4 regions of the Halomonas sp. BL6 genome follow, and region 4 is predicted to be linked to each of the others. Evidence: predicted binding sites of a transcription regulator. Region 4 holds the regulator's gene; each other region holds the start of a gene.
What was found. Region 4 encodes sigma-54, which starts transcription at its own class of promoters, with help from an activator protein. Its sites were predicted from a motif close to TGGCACNNNNNTTGCTNT; they were not measured.
Positions count from the first base shown of each region.

Region 1: the regulator sigma-54 is predicted to act here: its motif matches at 2,138-2,155, upstream of FHJ80_RS01275 (NarK family nitrate/nitrite MFS transporter).
Region 2: the regulator sigma-54 is predicted to act here: its motif matches at 2,267-2,284, upstream of FHJ80_RS01150 (nitrate reductase).
Region 3: the regulator sigma-54 is predicted to act here: its motif matches at 2,139-2,156, upstream of FHJ80_RS05410 (amino acid ABC transporter substrate-binding protein).

Region 1 covers NZ_VDGL01000001.1:286,422-290,019, reverse strand. The annotation lists gene FHJ80_RS01285 (CZB domain-containing protein) at 1-867, shown strand, start outside; gene FHJ80_RS01280 (patatin-like phospholipase family protein) at 952-1,971, shown strand; gene FHJ80_RS01275 (NarK family nitrate/nitrite MFS transporter) at 2,308-3,598, shown strand, end outside.
Region 2 covers NZ_VDGL01000001.1:254,308-257,905, reverse strand. The annotation lists gene FHJ80_RS01150 (nitrate reductase) at 1-2,057, opposite strand, end outside; gene FHJ80_RS01145 (NAD(P)/FAD-dependent oxidoreductase) at 2,692-3,598, shown strand, end outside.
Region 3 covers NZ_VDGL01000002.1:399,557-403,154, forward strand. The annotation lists gene hemE (uroporphyrinogen decarboxylase) at 1-30, shown strand, start outside; gene speE (polyamine aminopropyltransferase) at 30-890, shown strand; gene FHJ80_RS05405 (amino acid ABC transporter substrate-binding protein) at 978-2,000, shown strand; gene FHJ80_RS05410 (amino acid ABC transporter substrate-binding protein) at 2,214-3,239, shown strand; gene FHJ80_RS05415 (amino acid ABC transporter permease) at 3,324-3,598, shown strand, end outside.
Region 4 covers NZ_VDGL01000004.1:277,855-281,452, reverse strand. The annotation lists gene lptB (LPS export ABC transporter ATP-binding protein) at 1-730, shown strand, start outside; gene FHJ80_RS10780 (RNA polymerase factor sigma-54) at 836-2,251, shown strand; gene raiA (ribosome hibernation-promoting factor, HPF/YfiA family) at 2,349-2,657, shown strand; gene ptsN (PTS IIA-like nitrogen regulatory protein PtsN) at 2,662-3,129, shown strand; gene rapZ (RNase adapter RapZ) at 3,188-3,598, shown strand, end outside.

The DNA.
Region 1 (3,598 bases), on a different contig from region 4:
CTCACCGACCTGTTTACCCGGCTACATGACGCAGAAAAAGCGTCTCAACATCTTCAACAGCAGTGTCAAAGGCACCAGCAGGCCGATACGCATTACGCGGCGCCACTCGCCAGCGACACGGCCCTTCACGAGCTGCGCGGCATGAGCGTCGAACTCGCCCGTATGGCTGGTCATATCCGAGCCTTGGCGATGAGCACGGCACTCGAAGCGGTTCACGTTCAGGAAGCGCCCAGCGGCCTCACCGCCGTGGTGAGCGACATCCAGCACCTGGCCGAGCGCACCCAGCAGTTGGCGCACCAGTTGGATCAATGGGTCGAGCAAACGGCTACCATGCTGAAGGAGGATGCTCGGGTCCTTGTCCATCAACGCGAAAGCGCAAACGCTTTGGCGCGCGCCGCGCAAGACGCCGAACAAGTGATCGAACAGCTCACCGACCAAGCACGCCATATGTACAAGGTGATCCACCACAGCACTACGACGGCCTGTCTACACGCGGCCAAGGTGGAACATGCCGTGTGGAAAAGTCGTCTTTACCAGCAACTATTATCAGCTTCCCAAGAAGTTCCTCTTACGGATCAGCACCACTGCGCGCTGGGTCGCTGGTACTTGGCAGGTGACAGTCGCCGCTATCAGCAAAGCGATGCTTACCGTGCACTGGCCGTGGCTCACCGCCGTTTCCATGAGAGCGGTCTAGAGGCCTTGCGCTATTCCCGACAGGGGGACCTGACCGGCGAGCTTGCCTCGCTGGCGCTCATGGAAGAGGCCAGCGTGACGCTGGCCCAGCAGCTCGACCGGCTGATGGAGCATGCGGTGTACGACCAGCCGCTGCCCCAGACCCGTTCGTCGCCACTGGCCGACGCCCCTTAGTACGCGGGGTAGTTCCCCATTCTTCCGTCCGGCGACTTTTATGCCATGCTAAAGGCACTTCCATCAAAGACGGAAAGGATGACGATGGCACCGGTAAAGAAGCTCGACCTCGCGCTGCAGGGCGGAGGTGCTCATGGCGCGTATACCTGGGGGGTGATCGACCGCCTTCTGGAAGATGATCGCATCGAGATCGAGGGCATCAGCGGCACCAGCGCAGGCGCCATGAACGGCGTGGTGATGGCTGATGCTTTGACTCGAGGCGGAAAGCGAGCGGCGCGTCAGGCACTGCGGGAGTTTTGGCAGGCCGTTAGCCGCGCAGGCATGGCCAGCCCCATTCGCCGCTCCCCTATGGATATTCTGACCGGCAACTGGAGCCTCGACCACTCGCCGGGCTATATCGCCATGGACTTGATGACGCGCCTCGTATCACCTTACCAACTCAACCCACTCAATTTGAATCCGCTACGGGATATCGTGGCGGCTCATATCGACTTCGAACGCGTACGCCAGTGCGACCAGCTCAAGCTTTTCGTCGCGGCTACCAATGTACGCACGGGCAAGCAGCGCGTCTTTCGCCGCGAAGAGATGAGTGTCGACGCCGTCATGGCCTCCGCTTGCCTGCCGTTCATGTTTCAAGCGGTGGAGATCGATGGCGAAGCGTATTGGGACGGAGGCTACATGGGCAATCCGGCGCTGTTCCCTCTCATGGAGGAGTGCAGCGCGCGGGACATCCTGCTGGTGCAAATCAATCCGATTCGTCGCGAAGAGCTTCCCACCTCCGCCTCGGCGATCATGAACCGCCTCAACGAGATCACCTTCAACGCTGCGCTGATCAAAGAGGTACGCATGATCGCACTACTCAAGCACGCTCTCGAAGAGCAAGGTATCGAGAACTGCTATCAGCAGGCCCTCTTTCACCGCATTAGCGGCGACCAAGCCCTGGATAACCTATCGGTTTCCAGTAAGCTCAACTCCGAATGGCCCTTCCTTTGTCACCTATTCGAGCAAGGCCGAGAGGCGGCCGAGCATTGGCTCGCCACGCATTTCGATGCCCTTGGCAGGGTGTCCACACTCGATATCGATACGGTCTACCTACACGAATAAGCGCGCTCACGCCCAGCCACTGCCCCAACTTAGCGCACGCTGCCCAAGCAGAGTGCGCTAAACGAGCGTTAAGTGCTCTACTCTCCCCCGTCTTTGCTATTTGCCAAGCAGTCTCCTATCTAAGCAAAATCTTTAACCAACTGTTTTCACTGATTTAAAAGAGTGATGGCGGAGTATTTGCTTATTTTTTCTACATGGTGATAGGCGTGGACCAGGCCCAACAGGGTACGAGTGCGTCGGACCTGACCTTCAACGATGAAGGCATGTTCCCGTAACCACGTAACGCCTGCGCGTTGCGTCTCGACAAACTCGTTCGTACGCTGTGAGGTCACTCCCATGGAGATCCGCAACAAAGCCAACCGTATCCGGTTGCTCAATTTCTCGACGCCGCAAATGCGGGCCTTTCACCTCTCCTGGTTTGCATTCCATATCTGCTTTTTTGGCTGGTTCGGTATCGCACCACTCATGGCCGTGGTGCGCGAGGATCTCGCGCTAACGCAAACCCAAATCGGCAATACCATCATCGCCTCGGTGGCGATCACCGTGATCGTTCGGCTGCTGATCGGTGTACTCTGCGACCGTATCGGCCCACGCAAAACCTATACGGGCCTGTTGATGCTGGGCTCCATTCCCGTGATGGGAATTGGCCTTGCCGACAGTTTCGAGACCTTCTTACTGGCACGCTTGGCGATTGGCGCCATCGGCGCATCGTTCGTCATTACCCAATACCACACCACCTTGATGTTTGCGCCCAACGTGGTAGGCACCGCCAATGCCACCAGCGCTGGCTGGGGCAACCTGGGCGGCGGTACCACCCAAATCGTCATGCCGCTGATTTTCGCCGGCGTTCTGATGCTCGGCGTGAACGAAGCCCTCGGCTGGCGACTCGCCATGGTGGTGCCTGGTGTGGTGCTGTTCTTTACCGGTATTGCCTACTGGCTGTTCACACAAGACGCCCCCAATGGCAACTTCAGCGAGCTGCGCGCACGCGGTGAGCTGCCACCCGCTACCGGTGAGCACGGTGCCGCCCAAAGCTTCCTGGCGGCGGCGAAGGATATCCGCGTATGGGCACTGTTCGTCGTGTATGGGCTCTGCTTTGGCGTCGAGCTAACGATCAATAACATTGCCGCCATCTACTTCTTCGACAAATTCGATCTGACCCTGGCGACCGCTGGGCTCATTGCCGGACTCTTCGGCTTGATGAACATCTTCGCTCGCACACTGGGCGGCGTGTTTTCCGATCTGTTCGCCAAACATGGTGGGCTCAAAGGGCGCGTTCGCTGGCTTTTCATAGCGCTGGTGTGCGAAGGCATTGCCCTAGTGGCGTTTTCCCAAATGCACGTGCTCAGCCTAGCCATTGGCATCATGCTGGTATTTAGCCTCTTCGTGCAAATGGCCGAAGGCGCCACCTTTGGCGTCGTGCCCTTTATCAACAAAAAAGCCCTGGGGGCCGTGGCCGGTATCGTAGGGGCCGGCGGCAACGTGGGCGCGGTGTCTGCGGCGTTTCTGTTTCGTAGCGAAAGCTTGAGCTACCAGCAGGGCCTTTTCTACCTGGGCCTGACCGTGTTGGTACTAGCGTCTTGCGTACTGGTGGTGCGTTTTAGCGAGGCCACCGAAGCCGAAGAGG
Region 2 (3,598 bases), on a different contig from region 4:
AATGCGCCGCTGCGCCCCTGCTTGGTAAAGCAGTCGGTCCAGTGCATCGGCACGAACACCTCGCCTCGGCGTTGGGCGCTGGAGACTCGAACCCGCCCACGGTACTCCCCGGCGGCAGCGGTCAACCTCGCCAAGCCTTGATCCGTCAAGCCAGCCTGGGCGGCATCCTCCGGGTGCAGCTCGATGAAGGGTTCGGCGCGGTGGTTCATCAAGCGCGGCGCACGGGCGGTACGCGTCATAGTATGCCACTGATCCCGTATACGCCCGGTATTCAAACGCAGCGGGTAGTCGTCGCTCAGCGCCTGCGCGGGCGGGCGCGGCGTAATCGGCAGCAGTTTCGCGCGACCGTTCGGCGTCGCAAACCGGCCATCTTCGAACAGCCTTGCCGTTCCACGGGGGGCCTGCTGAGTCACGGGCCACTGGATCGGAGCGAGCGCATCATAAGCCGATTGGCCCAGGCCTGCCAGCCCTGAGATGTCGAATAGCCGCTGGGTATCGCCGCTATTTTCATAGCCTGAAAGGCGCGCGTGCTCATCGAAAATCTCCCATGGCTGGGTGTAATCGAAGGCTTCGCCCCACCCTAAGCGTTTTGCTACTTCGCAGAGTATCCACCAGTCGTGCTTGGCCTCGCCAGGGGCCGGCAGCAACCCCCGCTGGCGGGAAATGCGCCGCTCCGAGTTGGTCACCGTGCCATCCTTCTCCGACCAGCCCGACGCGGGCAGCACGATATCCGCAAAGGGCAGCAGGTCGGTATTGGCGACGCACTCCGAGACGATCACCAGCGGGCATTTTGCCAGCGCGCGGCGCACTTTCTCCCCATCCGGCATACTCACTGCTGGATTGGTGGCCATCACCCACAGGGCGGTAATCTCGCCGCGCTCGATGGCATCAAAGAGCTCCACCGCCTTGTAACCCGGGGCGTCCGGTAGTACGGGCGTTAAGTGCTGGGTAGTCCAGAAGCGGCTAACCAACTCACGCGCGCCCGGGGTGTGGTAATCCATATGCGCCGCCAGCTGATTGGCCAACCCGCCTACTTCCCGCCCGCCCATGGCGTTGGGCTGGCCGGTGATCGAAAACGGCCCCGCCCCCGGCAGGCCGATTTTTCCGCCCGCTAGATGGCAGTTGATGATCGCGTTGCACTTGTCGGTACCGCTGGAGGATTGATTCACCCCCTGAGAGTAGAGCGTGACCACGTGAAGCTGGCTGGCAAACCAGTAATAGAAGGTTTCCAGGCGTTCAGGATCCACATCACATTCGCGAGCAACGGCTTCCACGCTGCCTGCACTCTGCTTGGCAGCGCCCAGCGCGTCGTCTAACCCCTCGGTGTGGCGTTCTAAGTACACGGCATCCAATCGGTTATGGTCGTCCATCCACGCCAGCAGCCCGTTGAACAGGTACGCATCGCTACCCGGACGAATACCCAGGTAAAGATCGGCCATTTCACAAGTGTCGGTCACGCGGGGGTCGATCACCACGACCCGCATCAACGGGTTGCGCTCTTTGGCTATCTTCAAACGCTGATAGAGCACCGGATGATTCCAGGCAAGGTTGGACCCCACCAGCACCACCAGTTCCGCTTCTTCGAGGTCTTCATAGCTGCAGGGTACCGCATCGGCCCCAAAGGCGCGTTTATAGCCCGCCACGGCGGACGCCATGCAGAGCCGCGAGTTGGTATCCAAATGCGGGGTGCCCAAGAAACCTTTGAACAGCTTGTTGGCGACGTAATAATCTTCGGTCAGCAGCTGGCCGGATAAGTACGCCGCCACCGTCTGCGGGCCATGGGCAGTGCGCTGGGCCTGCAAGCGTTCGGCGGTGACGGTGAGTGCTTGCTCCCAGGAGACCTCCTGTCCATCCACGCGGGGCATCAGCAAGCGCCCCTGTGCGCCGAGCGTTTCGTGCAGCGCGGTGCCTTTCACACATAGGCGGCCGTAGTTGGCTGGGTGCTCGCGGTCCCCCTCGACGGCAATGAGCTGGCCGCTTTCAAGCGTTGCAGTCACGCCGCAGCCGACGCCGCAGTAGGGGCAGGTGGTTCGGGCGAGCCGATTGACCTGTGGCATGGCAGTTTCCTCCCGCGTTAAAAAGCAAAAAGCGCCCAAGCCAGCTTCAAAAGAAGCCTGCCTGGACGCCGTTGTCTCAGGGGCACCATTTACCCGGTGCCGTACTCATCAGTGATTTGCTGCCGTTGGTATTGTTCGACGCAATTTATGGTTGTGATCGTTATGAGCAAAGACCCTGCACTGAGCCGTTGTTCCTTGTTACTTGAACAAATGCAAACCCTGCGCCCACTCGGCCTTAAAACCATTAAATATTATAAAAACAATAACTTATAAACATGCTTGTATTTTCATTACTCGCTAAAGGAATGCTCTTTGTCGAATAAGCGGCTAAAGGGGGTGCATGAATCGTCGCTCAAGCACCAAAGTAGGGCACGCCAACTCAACTATGCGCGGCCCACCGAATCCTCAAAAACGCTTAATACGCTGATTAAGCTGAATTAAATCCACCTGCGGCAAGAGCTGGCGGGCTTTTTGCTGACCACTAGGATAAGACAGTTCGGCAACCAACGGCGGTTGCTGCGCGTTATCGACGACGCCAACGGGCAACGACGCCCCTGACACTCCCTTCTTGAGAGGGCTGTGCCAGGGGCGTTTTTATTTGCTGAACATGATGCTTCAACCAAAGGAGCTACCCATGGAAATCGCTTCCCGGTGCTCACAGACAGACCACCTCGTCATCATCGGTAACGGCATGGCGAGCCAGCGACTGCTCGACGCGCTGGTTCGACATCCCCAGCGCCCCCACCGCATTACGGTGGTGGGTGAGGAGCCGGTGCCTGCCTATAACCGTATTTTGCTCTCCCCTTTATTGGCAGGCGAACTGGCGCCCGAGGCGCTCACTCTGCAAGACGCCTCCTGGTACGCCGATAACGACGTCACGCTGATACTTGGCGACCGCGTGACCGCCATCGACCGCGAACGCCGCCTGCTCATCACACATCGCGGCAACACGTTACGCTATGACCGCTTGGTCTTGGCCACTGGCTCGCGCCCCGCGCTGCCAGCGGTGCCCGGCATCACGCTCGACGGTGTTCACACGTTTCGCGACCTGCGCGACGTCAGCGCCTTGGAAGCCATTGCTCGGCAAGGCGGCAACGCCGTGGTGATTGGCGGCGGCTTGCTTGGGCTGGAAGCCGCCGAAGGGCTGCGCAAACGGGGCGGACGCGCGCTCACCGTCAGCGTTTTGCAGCGCAGTCATCGGTTGATGAACCGTCAGCTAGACACCACCGCCGCTCAGTTGCTGGAAGCCACGCTGCGCGAACGCGGCATCCTCATTGAAACCGGCGCATCGCTCGCCGCCTTGGAAGATAACGGTCGAGGACAGGTGCAGTCGGTCACCCTGAGCGATGGCCGAAAGCTTCCTGCCGATAGCATCATCGTGGCGGCGGGCATTACCCCGAATGCGGAGCTAGGACAGCAGAGTGGACTCGTCTGCGATCGCGCCATCGTCGTGGACGGCCACCTGACCACTTCCGACGCCCACATCCATGCGCTAGGCGAATGCTGCCAGTTCGAGCAGCACACTTACGGGCTGGTGGAAC
Region 3 (3,598 bases), on a different contig from region 4:
ACGAACGATCAATGCCCAGGAGCCAAGTAATGAGCGACCTACGCGACGACCAGTGGTTTACCGAAGTCTTCGATAGCCATGGCAGCGCTTTCTCGCTGAAAGTCACCGAAAAACTGCTGGATGTACAGAGCCCCTACCAACACCTGGAAGTCTACGCCACGGAGACCTACGGCCACCTGATGGTGCTGGATGGCTGCGTGATGCTGACCGATCGCGATAATTTCCTGTATCACGAAATGATTGCCCACCCGGCGCTGTTCACCCATCAAGACCCCAAGCGGGTGGTGATCATTGGCGGCGGCGACTGCGGCACCTTGAAAGAAGTGTTGCGCCATCCGGGCGTCGAGAAGGTCACCCAGATCGATATTGATGAAGAAGTGACCAAGGCGGCTGAGCGCTTTTTCCCGTCGCTGGTGGAAGCCAACGGCGACCCCCGCGCCGAGCTGCTGTTTGCCGACGGCGTGAAGTGGGTCGACGACGCCGCCGACGAGAGCATCGACGTGCTGATCATCGACTCCACCGATCCGGTCGGCCCTGCCGAAGGCCTGTTCAAGACCGACTTCTTGAAACGCTGCCACCGTATTCTGAAAAGCGGCGGGGTGATGGTACAGCAGAGCGAATCGCCGCTTTATCATAGCGGTTCGATCATCCGCGAACTGCGCAACGACATGCGCGAAGCAGGCTTCGATAGCGTCGCCACGCTACCCTTCCCCCAACCGGTGTATCCCTCGGGTTGGTGGAGCGTGACGTTGGCCGGTAAAGCGACCAGCGTTGAAAGCTTCCGCGAAGAGGCTGCCGCCGATCATGAAATGCCGCTACAGTACTACACAGTAGATGCCCACCGGGGTGCCCTGGCGCTGCCGCCCTTTATGCGTAAAGCCTTCGCATAAGCGGGCAGCTACGCTAGGTATCTGGCCGGGCTCTGCCCGGCTTTTTTATGCGCCAATCATCGTGCGCGCCACGTTAAGGAATAACAAATGAACACCACGCGTTGGTTTGGATGGGGAGTCACCCTGTTAGCGCCCGCCCTATGGGTACCCACGGCCATGGCCGATACGCTACAAACGGTGCAAGAGCGCGACAGCGTGCGCTGCGGCGTCAACGCGGCTCAGCCCGGCTTTTCGTCCTTAGACGATAACGACGAGTATCGCGGTCTGGATACCGATGTGTGCCGTGCCGTGGCGGCCGCCGCGCTGGGTGATGCCAGCAAGGTCAACTTCGTGCCGTTGGATTCGGTGGAGCGCTTTGCCGCGTTGCAATCAGGTGAAGTAGATGTCCTTTCTCGCACCACCACCTGGACGTCTAGCCGCGACACCACACTGGGCATGCACTTTACCGGTGTGAGCTACTACGACGGCCAAGCCTTCATGGTGGCCAGCGACTTGGGCGTGCAGAGCGCGCAAGAGCTGGATGGCGCGGCGGTGTGTACGCAGTCGGGCACTACCAGCGAACTCAATCTTTCCGACTACTTCCGTATCAACGACATGACCTACGATGCGGTGGTGTTCGATTCACCCGAGCAGTCGATTGCGGGCTTCGAAGCAGGCCGCTGCGACGTCTTGAGTTCGGATGCCTCGCAGCTCTACGCCCAGCGCATTCAACTGGCCGATCCCAACATGGCCGTCGTCCTACCGGAAATCATCTCTAAAGAGCCGCTAGGCCCCGCCGTACGCCAAGGCGATGATCAGTGGTTCAACATCGTGAAGTGGTCACTGTTTGCCATGCTGAATGCCGAAGAGCTGGGCGTCAGCCAAGCCAACGTGGATGAGCAGCTAAGCTCAGAAAATCCCGATGTGATGCGCCTGCTTGGGCAAGACGGTGATTTTGGTGAGGCCATGGGCCTACAATCAGATTGGGCTTACCAAATCGTCAAACAGGTCGGTAACTATGCGGATATTTATGAACGCAACGTGGGCACCCACTCCGACTTCAACATTGCCCGTGGCCTGAATGCCCTGTGGAAAGATGGGGGCATTCAGTACGCGCCGCCCATTCGCTAGTGCGCTCGGTCACTCGCCAGCGGCTGCGCACCAAAAAGGCGCAGTGCGTAGCCGCTGGCGCACTTTTTTGCACCAAGACCTTCGTTAAATTCGCTGATTTTACGTTGAAAAGCGCTGAATTTGACGACATATCTTTTTTGGCACCTTCCTTGCTAGCTTTTAGTGATGCATCACCATGCATAACGACACTAAATCGAGGAAGGGGAACACAACATGATCAATAAGAAACACCTGGTACTTCTGGCCTCCGCAGGCGCCATCTCTCTTGCGGGCGTGGCGACCGCCCAAGCCGATACGCTGGAAGATACCCGCGAACGTGGTGCCGTACAGTGTGGCGTCAGCGACGGCCTGCCAGGTTTTTCCGCCCCGGACGATAACGGTAACTGGCAGGGCCTCGACGTTGACGTATGCCGTGCCGTGGCCGCTGCGGTACTGGGCGACGCCGATGCCGTCAACTACATCTCTTTGAACGCCGTCGAGCGTTTCACCGCGCTGCAGTCCGGCGAAGTGGACGTTCTGTCTCGTAACACCACCTGGACCACGACCCGCGACACTACCCTGGGTCTGAACTTCACCGGCGTTAACTTCTACGACGGCCAGGGCTTCATGGTCTCTCGCGACCTGGGTATCACCAGCGCGGCCGAGCTGGATGGCGCGGCGATTTGTATTCAATCAGGCACCACTACCGAGCTGAACCTGGCTGATTACTTCCGTGCCAACGGAATGGAGTTCGACCCCATCGTTTTCGATACCTCCGAGCAAACCGTAGGTGGCTTCCAGGCTGGCCGCTGTGACGTTCTGACGTCTGACACTTCTCAGCTGGCGGCCCTGCGCATTCAGCTCGACGACCCGTCGGGCGCGATGATTCTGCCCGACGTCATTTCCAAAGAGCCGCTGGGCCCGGTCGTACGTCAGGGGGACGATCTGTGGTTCAACATCGTGAAGTGGTCGCTGTTCGCCATGATCAACGGTGAAGAGTACGGCGTGACCAGCGAGAACGCAGAAGAGATGCTCAGCTCCGATAACCCGGACGTAGCGCGTCTACTCGGCCAGGACGGCAACTATGGTGAAGGCATGGGTCTTGACGCCGACTGGGCCTATAACATCCTGAGCCAAGTGGGTAACTACGGTGAAAGCTTCGAGCGCAACGTAGGTATGGGTTCACCGCTGGAAATCGAACGCGGTGTCAACGCCCTGTGGAACCAAGGCGGCTTCCAGTACGCACCGCCGATTCGCTAAGCGTCTCGCTTGACCCCGGCCCGCCACCCTTTTTGGTCATGGCGGGCCATTTGATTGACCTTCCGTATCGCGGAGACGCCACCCATGTCCGTAAGACCTAACGCTCGCCCCGTTGGCCAAAAGCCACCGTTCTGGCGAGACCGCGCCAAACGTGCGCTCATCTTTCAATGTCTGCTGATTGCCGCTGTCATCGCTTTTCTGTTCTATATCGTCGGCAACGTGCAAGACAACCTCTCCTCACGGGGTATCACCACAGGTTTTGGCTTCCTGAGTAATACCGCCGGTTTTGGGATCGTTCAGAGTCTGATCGACTACTCTTCCCAAAGCACCTATGGCCGCACCTTCTTCGTTGGCCTGCT
Region 4 (3,598 bases):
ACCTGTCAAAACGCTCTACGCCCACCACCTAGCGAAGAGCTACAAACGCCGCCGCGTCGTCAAGGACATCAACCTGGAAATCGCCCAGGGCAGTGTCGTTGGACTGTTGGGCCCCAATGGAGCCGGTAAAACCACCTCGTTTTACATGATCGTCGGACTGGTCAAATCCGATGCGGGCAATGTGGGTATCGACGATCTGGATTTGACCCACGCGCCCATGCACGAACGCGCCATGGCAGGCATTGGGTATCTTCCCCAAGAGGCCTCGATTTTTCGCAAGCTCTCGGTAGCCGATAACATCATGGCCATCCTCGAGACGCGCAAAACGCTCGATCGCAGCGCCAGAGAAGCTCGCCTGGAGTCACTGCTCGAAGATTTTCATATCACCCATATTCGTGACAACCTAGGCATGAGCCTCTCAGGAGGCGAGCGCCGTCGAGTAGAGATCGCGCGGTCGCTGGCCACCGAGCCCGCGTTCATTCTACTCGACGAACCCTTTGCCGGGGTCGACCCTATTTCGGTCGGCGAAATCAAAACCATTATCCGCGCACTCAAAAAACGCCACATCGGCGTCTTGATCACCGACCACAACGTGCGTGAAACCCTGGATATTTGCGATATCGCCTACATCGTTGGCGATGGCCACATCATCGCCAGTGGAAACGCCCAGGAGATTCTCAATAACCAAAAGGTCCGCGACGTCTATCTGGGCGCTGATTTCCGGCTCTAAACCGAGGCCTGACCAAACTTTTCTTTTAGTGGCATGCTTATTGCACTTGCACGTAGCCATAACTCGCTCTAGGGTGGAGCTTTCTGATTAACGAGTGGTTCTCAGATGGTCATGAAAGCTTCTCTCCAATTGCGTATCGGCACACAGCTGACCATGACACCCCAGCTGCAACAGGCCATTGCCTTGCTGCAGCTCTCTACGCTGGACCTCCGTCAAGAAATTCAGCAAGCGCTTGACGCCAACCCTATGCTCGAGCAAGAGGACGAGTTTGGAGAGCAGGCAGTCAGCGAGCCGCAAGAGGCCGAGTGGTCTGACAGCATTCCCAACGAACTCTCCGTCGACAGCGACTGGTCGGACACCTATCAAGACATGGGCAGTCTGAGCGGTGGTAGCGAAGGACCCGACTTCGAGCGTCAAGCCGCTGGCCAAAGCCTTCATGGCCATTTGCTGTGGCAACTGGCCATGACCGATGTCAGCTCACGGGAATATGCAATTGCGGAGAGCCTGATCGATGCGCTGGACGCCAATGGTTATCTTACCCAGCCGCTCAACGACATTCGTGAAGGGCTCAAAGCACAAGGTCATGACGGCTTGAGCCAACGGGAAGTGGAAAATACCCTACTGCGCTTGCAGCAGTTCGAGCCGACCGGCGTATTCGCTCGCGACCTGCGAGAATGTCTGATGCTTCAACTTGCTGCGTTGCCGGAAGACACCCCGCTATTGATGCCAGCCAAACGGCTGGTACGACAGTTTTTGGAGGCGCTAGGCAAAGACGATATGCGCCTCCTCAAGCGCCGTTTGAGCCTGGACGATGAGCAGCTGGATGACGTCATTCGATTAATTCGCAGCCTCGATCCCCGACCCGGCAGCGCCTACGGCGTGACCGACGATAGCTACATCACTCCCGATCTGGTCGTGCGCCATGACAACGAAGGCTGGCATTTAGAGCTCAACCCGGACGCTCTTCCACGGCTACGCATCCAACCCGACTACGCCAGCTTGATCAAACGCGCCGACAAGAGCCAGGACAACCAGTTCTTGAAAGAGCACCTTCAAGAAGCGCGCTGGCTGATCAAAAGCCTCTCTAGCCGCAATGACACCTTGCTGCGCGTGGGGCGTGAAATCATCGCTCGCCAAATTGGCTTTCTAGAGCACGGCGAAGAGGCCATGAAGCCGCTGATCTTGGCCGACATCGCCGAAGCCGTAGAGATGCATGAGTCGACCATCTCACGCGTGACGACACAGAAGTTCATTCATACACCGCGTGGCGTGTTCGAGTTGAAATACTTTTTCTCCAGTCAAGTCAGTGGCCAAGACGGCGGCGACAGCCACTCGAGCACGGCCATTCGCGCACGTATCAAAAAGCTCATTCAAGAGGAGCCCTCAGGCAAACCGCTCTCCGATAGTCGCTTGGTGACGCTTCTCGAAGAGGGCGGAATAAGCGTGGCACGACGTACCGTCGCGAAATATCGCGAGTCGATGGGCATTCCCTCTTCGAGCGAGCGCCGCCGTTTACGCTAGTTAAACGTTTGGTCGTGACAAACTCACCGCAAGGGCTTTGCAATAGCGTAAAAAGGGTTACAATCGAAGTACAGCCCGATGGATAAGGAGCACGTCAATGCAAGTAAACATCACTGGTCATCACGTTGAACTGACTGACGCCTTGCGTGACTACGTTAACGAAAAGCTGGAACGCGTCGAACGACACTACGACAATATCACCACGGTACAAGTGACCTTATCTGTCGAAAAGGAGCGCCAGCAGGCAGCGTGCACGCTACATGCCGCCGGTGCTGACCTTCATGCCGAGGCACTCGATAACGATATGTATGCCGCCATCGATGCCCTTGCGGACAAAATCGATCGTCAACTCGTCAAACACAAGGAAAAAGCACAAGCTCGCGCTCAAGGCGCAGGCGTGCGTTAACTCAATGACGTTGGAAACCATTCTCCCCCCGGAGCGCGTGCTTTATGACGTACCCGGGGGCAGCAAAAAGCGGGTGCTGGAGTTTTTCAGCACCTTCATCGCCCAAAACACGCCCAGCCTCGACAGCCAAGAAGTGTTCAGTCGTTTGATTGGGCGCGAGCGTCTTGGCAGCACGGGGATTGGCAACGGTGTTGCCATTCCCCACGCAAGAAGCCCGCACTGCAGTGCCCCCATTGCTGGCTTTTTGAAACTGGCGGAACCCGTCGATTTCGATGCCATCGATGGGGACCCGGTCGATCTCGTGTTCGTTTTGCTGGTGCCTGAAGAAGCCGATGACACGCACCTTGCTTTGCTCGGACAAGTCGCGACGATCATGAACGACGCCGATACTCGCCAACAGCTGCGCAAAGCAGGCAGTCAAAAAGAACTGTTGACGCTGATAACGGCCAAGATACGCGAACAAGCTGCGTAACAGATCTACTCCTTCAATTTGTCTTTACTTCTTACGCTCAAACGCCAAGAGAGACGCTATGCAACTGGTGATCATTAGCGGCCGTTCAGGTTCCGGTAAGTCTATCGCCTTACAAGCGCTGGAAGATCTTGGCTATTACGCGATCGATAACTTGCCTGCCATGCTGTTGGGCTCGCTTATCGACGAGTTGCGCGCCCAGGGTGAGCGCACCCGGATTGCCGTCAGTATCGACGCACGCAACTTACCTACTGCGCTGGAGCGTCTGCCAGCGCTACTTGAAGAATTGCGCCACCGGGAAATTCGTTTTCAGGTGATCTACCTGACAACCGATGCGCGTATTTTGCTGGAGCGTTACTCGGCCACCCGCCGTCGTCATCCCCTCACCCGTGATAGCGACATGACGCTGGAAGAAGCGATCAACAAAGAAGAAGAAACGCTGAATGACATTCGCGACCTCGCCGATTTATTG